Prochlorococcus marinus XMU1411: one gene and its partner. Each later gene encodes a partner of the first gene's protein in a complex. Links are inferred from orthologs where the notes say so. Each region holds a gene or a part of one and is shown on either strand. Other genes may lie near its edges.

Region 1 (3,153 bases):
TAGCGCGGCTTCTTTGGGGCTCTTTTATTCACGAAGAGCAATAGATGATCCTAATTACATCTACAACGCAGTTATAAGACTAATAGCAAAAATACCCACAATGATTGCTGCGTTTCAGCTTATTCGAAAAGGACAAGATCCAATTCAACCTAGAGATGATTTAACTTACTCATCAAATTTTCTTTACATGCTGACTGAAAAAGAACAAGATCCTATAGCTGCAAAAGTTTTTGATAGGTGTTTAATCTTACATGCCGAACATAGTTTAAACGCAAGTACATTTAGCGCAAGAGTGACTGCAAGTACTCTTACAGACCCTTATGCTGTCATCGCCTCTGCTGTAGGAACCCTGGCAGGCCCACTGCATGGAGGAGCAAATGAGGATGTAATTGCAATGTTAGAAGAGATTAAAACCCCAGAAAATGCAGGGTCTTTTTTAGATAATGCAATAAAAAATAAAAGTAAGATAATGGGCTTCGGTCACAGAGAATATAAAGTTAAAGATCCAAGAGCAATAATTCTTCAAAAACTGGCAGAAGAGCTTTTTATTAGATTTGGAGCAGATGAAATGTATGAAGTCGCCAAATCACTTGAGACAGAGGCAATACCAAGACTTGGACCTAAGGGTATATTCCCTAACGTGGACTTTTATTCTGGTCTTGTTTATAGAAAACTTGGTATTCCTCGTGATTTATTTACTCCAATTTTTGCCATATCTAGAGTGGCTGGTTGGTTAGCTCATTGGAGAGAGCAACTTGGAGCAAATAGAATTTTCAGACCATCGCAAATCTACACAGGTTCAAAACCAAGAGATTGGATCAGCCTAGAAAATAGAGAATAATATTTCCAGCTTTTCAAAAAAAAACACACATATTGTTTGTGAAGAGTTAATCTATTAAGTAAATAACAAAAAAATTTTGGAATACGGATTAGATCTCGAATATAGTTTTAATGAATTCTTAAAAGGTTTTGGCCTTTCCAGTGAAATCGCTCATATAATTTGGCTCCCTATACCTATGCTTTTGGTTTTGGTAGCGGCAGTTGTTGGCGTTTTAGTAACAGTTTGGCTTGAAAGAAAAATATCTGCTGCTGCTCAACAAAGAATAGGGCCCGAATATGCAGGAGCGCTTGGCGTACTCCAACCAATTGCAGATGGTCTTAAGTTGCTTGTCAAAGAGGATATTATTCCTGCTAAAGCAGATGGAATTCTCTTCACTGCAGGACCTATATTAGTTCTTGTACCAGTGATTCTCTCATGGCTAATTGTTCCTTTTGGACAAAATCTTTTAATAAGTAACGTTGGTATTGGAATTTTCCTATGGATCGCTTTAAGCAGTATCCAGCCAATTGGGCTTCTTATGAGCGGATATGCATCAAATAATAAGTATTCATTATTAGGAGGTTTAAGAGCAGCGGCTCAATCAATAAGTTATGAAATACCCTTAGCTTTATCTGTATTGGCTATCGTACTAATGACAAATTCTCTAAGTACTATTGACATTGTCAATCAGCAAAGTGGTGCTGGAATACTAAGCTGGAATATATGGAGACAACCAGTTGGTTTCATAATCTTTTGGATTTGTGCACTAGCAGAATGTGAGAGACTTCCATTTGACTTACCTGAAGCTGAAGAAGAATTAGTTGCAGGATATCAAACTGAATATGCTGGAATGAAATTCGCATTGTTCTACCTTGGTAGTTACATTAATTTAATTCTTTCAGCATTATTGGTATCAATACTTTATTTAGGAGGATGGGGTTTTCCTATTCCAGTTGAATTAATAGCTAAGTTTCTTAATTTGCCAATCAATGCTCCCTTAATTCAGGTCTTCACTGCATCAATAGGCATCGTAATGACTGTTTTAAAAGCATATCTTTTAGTTTTCATTGCAATATTATTACGTTGGACAACTCCAAGGGTAAGAATAGATCAACTTTTAGATCTAGGATGGAAGTTTCTCCTTCCAATTTCTCTTGCTAATCTTTTGATAACTGCAGGATTAAAACTTGCTTTTCCTCAGTTCTTTGGTGGTTAATTTAAGTAAAAATACTTAAATTTAAAATTATTCCACTAAAATAAAATAACTAAGTAAATTCTTCAAAATGAACAATTTCCTTCAACAAATAAACAGTTATATCAAAGAAGCATTTAATGCTGGTAAATATTTATACAATGGTATATCTGTAACTTTTGATCATCTTCGAAGAAGACCTGTTACTGTTCAATATCCATATGAAAAATTAATACCTTCTGAAAGATATAGAGGAAGAATACATTATGAATTCGATAAATGTATTGCTTGTGAAGTTTGTGTGAGAGTATGTCCAATAAATCTACCAGTAGTTGATTGGGTAATGAATAAAGAAACCAAAAAAAAGGAACTGAGAAATTATTCAATAGATTTTGGAGTTTGTATATTTTGCGGAAATTGTGTTGAATATTGTCCAACTAATTGTCTTTCAATGACCGAAGAATATGAATTAGCTACTTTCGATAGACACAATCTAAATTTCGATAATGTCGCTCTTGGTAGACTTCCTACAAACGTCACAACTGATCCATCAGTCAAACCTCTAAGAGAACTTGCCTATCTCCCTAAAGGTGTCATGGATCCTCATGAAATCCCAGCTTCAGATTCTAGAGTTGGTAAATTACCTGAAGAAGTTTATGATTGGATGAAACCTGAATCCAATGAAAATAATGATAAAGTTTCTAATCCAACTAATTAATTCCCATTAATTTATGTCCATCGCAATAACAACTCAATTTATTTGTTTTACAGTTCTATCTTTAGTTGTCATTATTGGAGCTCTTGGTGTTGTATTGCTCGAAAGTATTGTTTATTCAGCCTTTCTACTTGGGGGAGTGTTCATGAGTGTAGCAGGATTATATCTTCTCTTAAATGCAAGTTTTGTTGCTGCAGCGCAAGTTTTAGTTTATGTGGGTGCAGTTAATGTATTAATAATTTTTGCAATCATGCTAGTTAACAAGAAAGAAGATTTAAAACCTATCAATGACATTAAATCTAGGAGAATCATATCAACATCGATATGTTTAACCCTACTAAGCCTCCTAATAAGAGTTGACTTGACCAATGTATGGAGCCTATCAAGTCCTCAAAACTCTATCGGTGAAGAATCAACTATTAGGAT
Region 2 (3,092 bases), 130 kb from region 1 along the record:
ATTAGCAAGAGCAGTTATATTTATGTACCGCAAATTAAAAAAACTAAATTAATATGCATCTTGAAGTTCATAAAAATCAGGCTGAATATAGTCTTTTCGCAATGGCCATCCTCTCCAGTCTTCCGGCATTAATAGTCTTTTGGGATTTGGATGATTTATAAAATTTATTCCATACATGTCATATGTTTCTCTTTCTTGCCAATCACTTCCTTTAAAAATTTCATACAAACTAGGGATTGATAAATCAGAATCTCTTTTTAAGAAAACTTTTAATCTAACTTCTTTAATTTTTTCGATTTTTTGTAAGTCATCAACAGTTATAAAATGATAGAAACTAACAAGATTTTTCCCCGGTCCTTCATCATAGCCACCTTGACATTGAAGATAGTTGAAACCATAATTTCTTAACGCCGATACCGCTTCATATAATTTGCTAGGTTCCACAGAAATGTTTTCAATTCCTATGTGATCATCAGATAAAGATTGATTTGGAATTCCATCTTTAGACAAAGATTGGCTTATAAATCCTTCTTTCTCTATTGAAGTATCTGAGGATGTGGCTATACCGTCTTTTTCCATTAATCTTCTACAGAATTAATAATTTCAGTTTTTTCGCTGTTTTCAGGGAATTCGGTTATTTTTTCTTTTTTGGAGGGGGATATTACGTTAGCTGAAGTTTTGTTTAGATATTCACCTGTATTTTCTGAAAAAACAAGGTTCATTTCGTGATCTGATGTAATGTATCTGTGAGTTTGTTCTGTTTTTGTACGCTCTAAAATTGATTCATTACCAACTTTTTTTCTTAATTTAATTACAGCATCAAAAATTGCTTCTGGTCTTGGCGGACATCCTGGGAGGTATAAATCAACTGGTATCAATTTATCAACACCTCTTACAGCAGTTGTAGAATCTGCACTGAACATTCCCCCTGTGATTGTGCAGGCACCCATAGCAATAACATACTTTGGTTCAGGCATCTGCTCATAAAGTCTTACAAGCGCTGGTGCCATCTTCATTGTTACTGTCCCTGCAACTATTATCAAATCTGCTTGCCTTGGCGAGCTTCTAGGTACTAATCCAAATCTGTCAAAATCAAATCTAGATCCGATTAAGGCAGCAAATTCTATAAAACAACAAGCTGTTCCATAAAGAAGGGGCCATAGACTGCTTAACCTAGCCCAATTATGAAGATCATCTAAGCTTGTCAATATAACGTTTTCGCTTAAATCTGTAGTAACTTGGGGTGCACCAAGAGGGTTGCAAGTCCCTTCTCGAATTTCTCTTATTGCTTTTGGTGATAATTGTGGATTCAATTTTTTTAACTCCATTCTAAAGCGCCTTTTCTCCATGCATATGCCAGGGCAATAACAAGTATTGCAATGAAGATTAAAGCCTCAATAAAAGCTAATAAGCCTAATCTATTGAAGGCAACAGCCCAAGGATAAAGGAATACTGTCTCAACATCAAATATAACGAAAACCAATGCAAACATGTAATAACGAATATTAAATTGAATCCATGCTCCTCCAATAGGCTCCATTCCAGATTCATATGTAAGTTTTCTTTCACCTGTTCTCCCTTTTGGGGCAACGATGAGATTAGTAACTAGAGCTAATACTGGAACAGCTGCGGCAATTAGAAGGAAACCTAAAAAGTATTCATAGCCAGTTAATAAAAACATCTTAAAAAATTAATTTTGAATAAAAGTCGCTTAATTAAGCAAAATCTTTTAAAGTTCTTAAAGAACAATAATAAGCCGTGAGTGAAAACATTCAACCAGCCTCTGAGGAAAACAAAATAGTTGAGAACTTTGAGAAAGAAAAACTTTCTGAAAATTCCTCAGGAGTAAATGTTGAACAACCTACCCCTAATCTAGAACAAAATAGATTCGAATGTAGAAGTTGTGGATATATTTATGATCCGTCTGAAGGAAATAAAAAATTAAACATACCTAAAAATACTCCTTTTTCAGAGTTGGATGGTAATACTTTCGCTTGCCCTGTTTGTCGAGCTGGTAAAAATTTTTATAAGGATATAGGTCCTAAATCTAAACCAAGTGGTTTTGAAGAAAATTTAGTTTATGGGTTTGGCTTTAATAGTTTACCTCCTGGACAAAAAAACATATTGATCTTTGGAGGGCTAGCGTTCGCTGCTGCTATGTTCCTTTCTTTGTACTCTTTGCATTAATATATACAAATGAAAAAAATTATTACTATTATTCCCAATCTTCTTTTATCAGTTCTTCTTTGTTTTGTATTGAGCAGTTGTTCATCTACAGGAGTAAAGATGAGTGATAGCAGCCCTTGGAAAACAATTAAGTTTGAGGACCAGTCTAATGCTTTAGATGTTGACTTTATAGATGATAAAAATGGATTTTTAGTAGGTTCTAATAGACTTATTATGGAATCTAATGATGGAGGAGAAACTTGGGAAAAAAGAAATTTAGATTTACCAAGTGAAGAGAACTTTCGTCTCCTAGATATTGATTTTAAAGGTGAAGAGGGATGGTTAATAGGTCAGCCTTCATTAGTAATGCATACACTTGATGCAGGAAAGAATTGGACTCGTTTATCTCTAGGTAACAAATTACCAGGTCAACCATTTCTAATAACAACTGTCGACGGCGGTGTTGCAGAATTAGCTACCACTGCAGGTGCGATTTATGAAACATCAGATAGTGGTGAATCATGGAATGCAAAAGTTCTTGATGCATCTGGTTCTGGAGGAGTAAGAGATTTAAGAAGAACTAATAAAGGAGATTATGTAAGTGTAAGTAGTTTAGGTAATTTCTTTTCTACTTTGGAAAAGGATAGTGATGCATGGATAGCTCATCAAAGAGCCAGTAGCAAAAGAGTTCAAAGTATTGGTTTTAATCCAGAAGGAAGTTTATGGATGCTTTCAAGAGGAGCAGAAATTAGATTTAATGAAGATACTAATGACCTAGAAAATTGGTCAAAACCTATTATACCAATTCTTAATGGTTACAATTATCTAGACATGGGATGGGATCCAAATGGTGATATATGGGCTGGCGGGGGCAATGGCACTCTAATAGTAATTAAAGATCAAGGTAAAACTTGGAATAAAGATCC

Evidence for each region.
Region 2: the proteins of nuoH (region 1) and HA145_RS01580 are in contact, whole or in part, in a cryo-EM structure (PDB 6KHJ), measured with the Thermosynechococcus vestitus proteins. The link is inferred for Prochlorococcus marinus XMU1411 from one-to-one orthologs. Residues at the interface, in WP_126985484.1 of Thermosynechococcus vestitus: Gln8, Lys26, Trp29, Leu30, Pro33, Met34, Met37, Leu38, Leu83, Ile84, Phe85, Lys86, Glu87, Asp88, Val89, Leu90, Pro91, Ala92, Thr100, Ala104, Val107, Ile108, Phe111, Leu112, Tyr114, Ile115, Ile125, Ser126, Leu128, Phe133; in WP_126986108.1 of Thermosynechococcus vestitus: Gly6, Tyr7, Glu8, Tyr9, Phe10, Gly12, Phe13, Leu14, Ile16, Cys17, Ser18, Pro21, Ala24, Leu25, Ala27, Ser28, Leu31, Arg32, Pro33, Ser35, Arg40, Leu41, Thr42, Thr43, Tyr44, Glu45, Ile51, Gly53, Ala54, Trp55.

What each region holds. Positions count from the first base shown.
Region 1 is NZ_JAAORI010000002.1:84,535-87,687, reverse strand. The notes cover bases 28-2,976. They hold nuoH (NADH-quinone oxidoreductase subunit NuoH), read left to right. Parts: upstream 28-917; coding sequence 918-2,036; downstream 2,037-2,976. Other genes in these bases: HA145_RS00880 (NADH-quinone oxidoreductase subunit J), read left to right, coding at 2,744-2,976; ndhI (NAD(P)H-quinone oxidoreductase subunit I), read left to right, coding at 2,104-2,730; HA145_RS00895 (citrate synthase), read left to right, coding at 28-841. In the rest of the region: more of HA145_RS00895, read left to right, coding at 1-27; more of HA145_RS00880, read left to right, coding at 2,977-3,153. UniProt on the Escherichia coli protein: NDH-1 shuttles electrons from NADH, via FMN and iron-sulfur (Fe-S) centers, to quinones in the respiratory chain. The immediate electron acceptor for the enzyme in this species is believed to be ubiquinone.
Region 2 is NZ_JAAORI010000002.1:213,194-216,285, forward strand. The notes cover bases 1-2,890. They hold HA145_RS01580 (NAD(P)H-quinone oxidoreductase subunit 3), read right to left. Parts: upstream 1,682-2,890; coding sequence 1,319-1,681; downstream 1-1,318. Other genes in these bases: HA145_RS01565 (gluconeogenesis factor YvcK family protein), read left to right, coding at 1-52; HA145_RS01570 (NAD(P)H-quinone oxidoreductase subunit J), read right to left, coding at 49-579; HA145_RS01575 (NADH dehydrogenase subunit K), read right to left, coding at 579-1,328; HA145_RS01585 (rubredoxin), read left to right, coding at 1,759-2,187; HA145_RS01590 (photosynthesis system II assembly factor Ycf48), read left to right, coding at 2,197-2,890. In the rest of the region: more of HA145_RS01590, read left to right, coding at 2,891-3,092. UniProt on the Escherichia coli protein: NDH-1 shuttles electrons from NADH, via FMN and iron-sulfur (Fe-S) centers, to quinones in the respiratory chain. The immediate electron acceptor for the enzyme in this species is believed to be ubiquinone.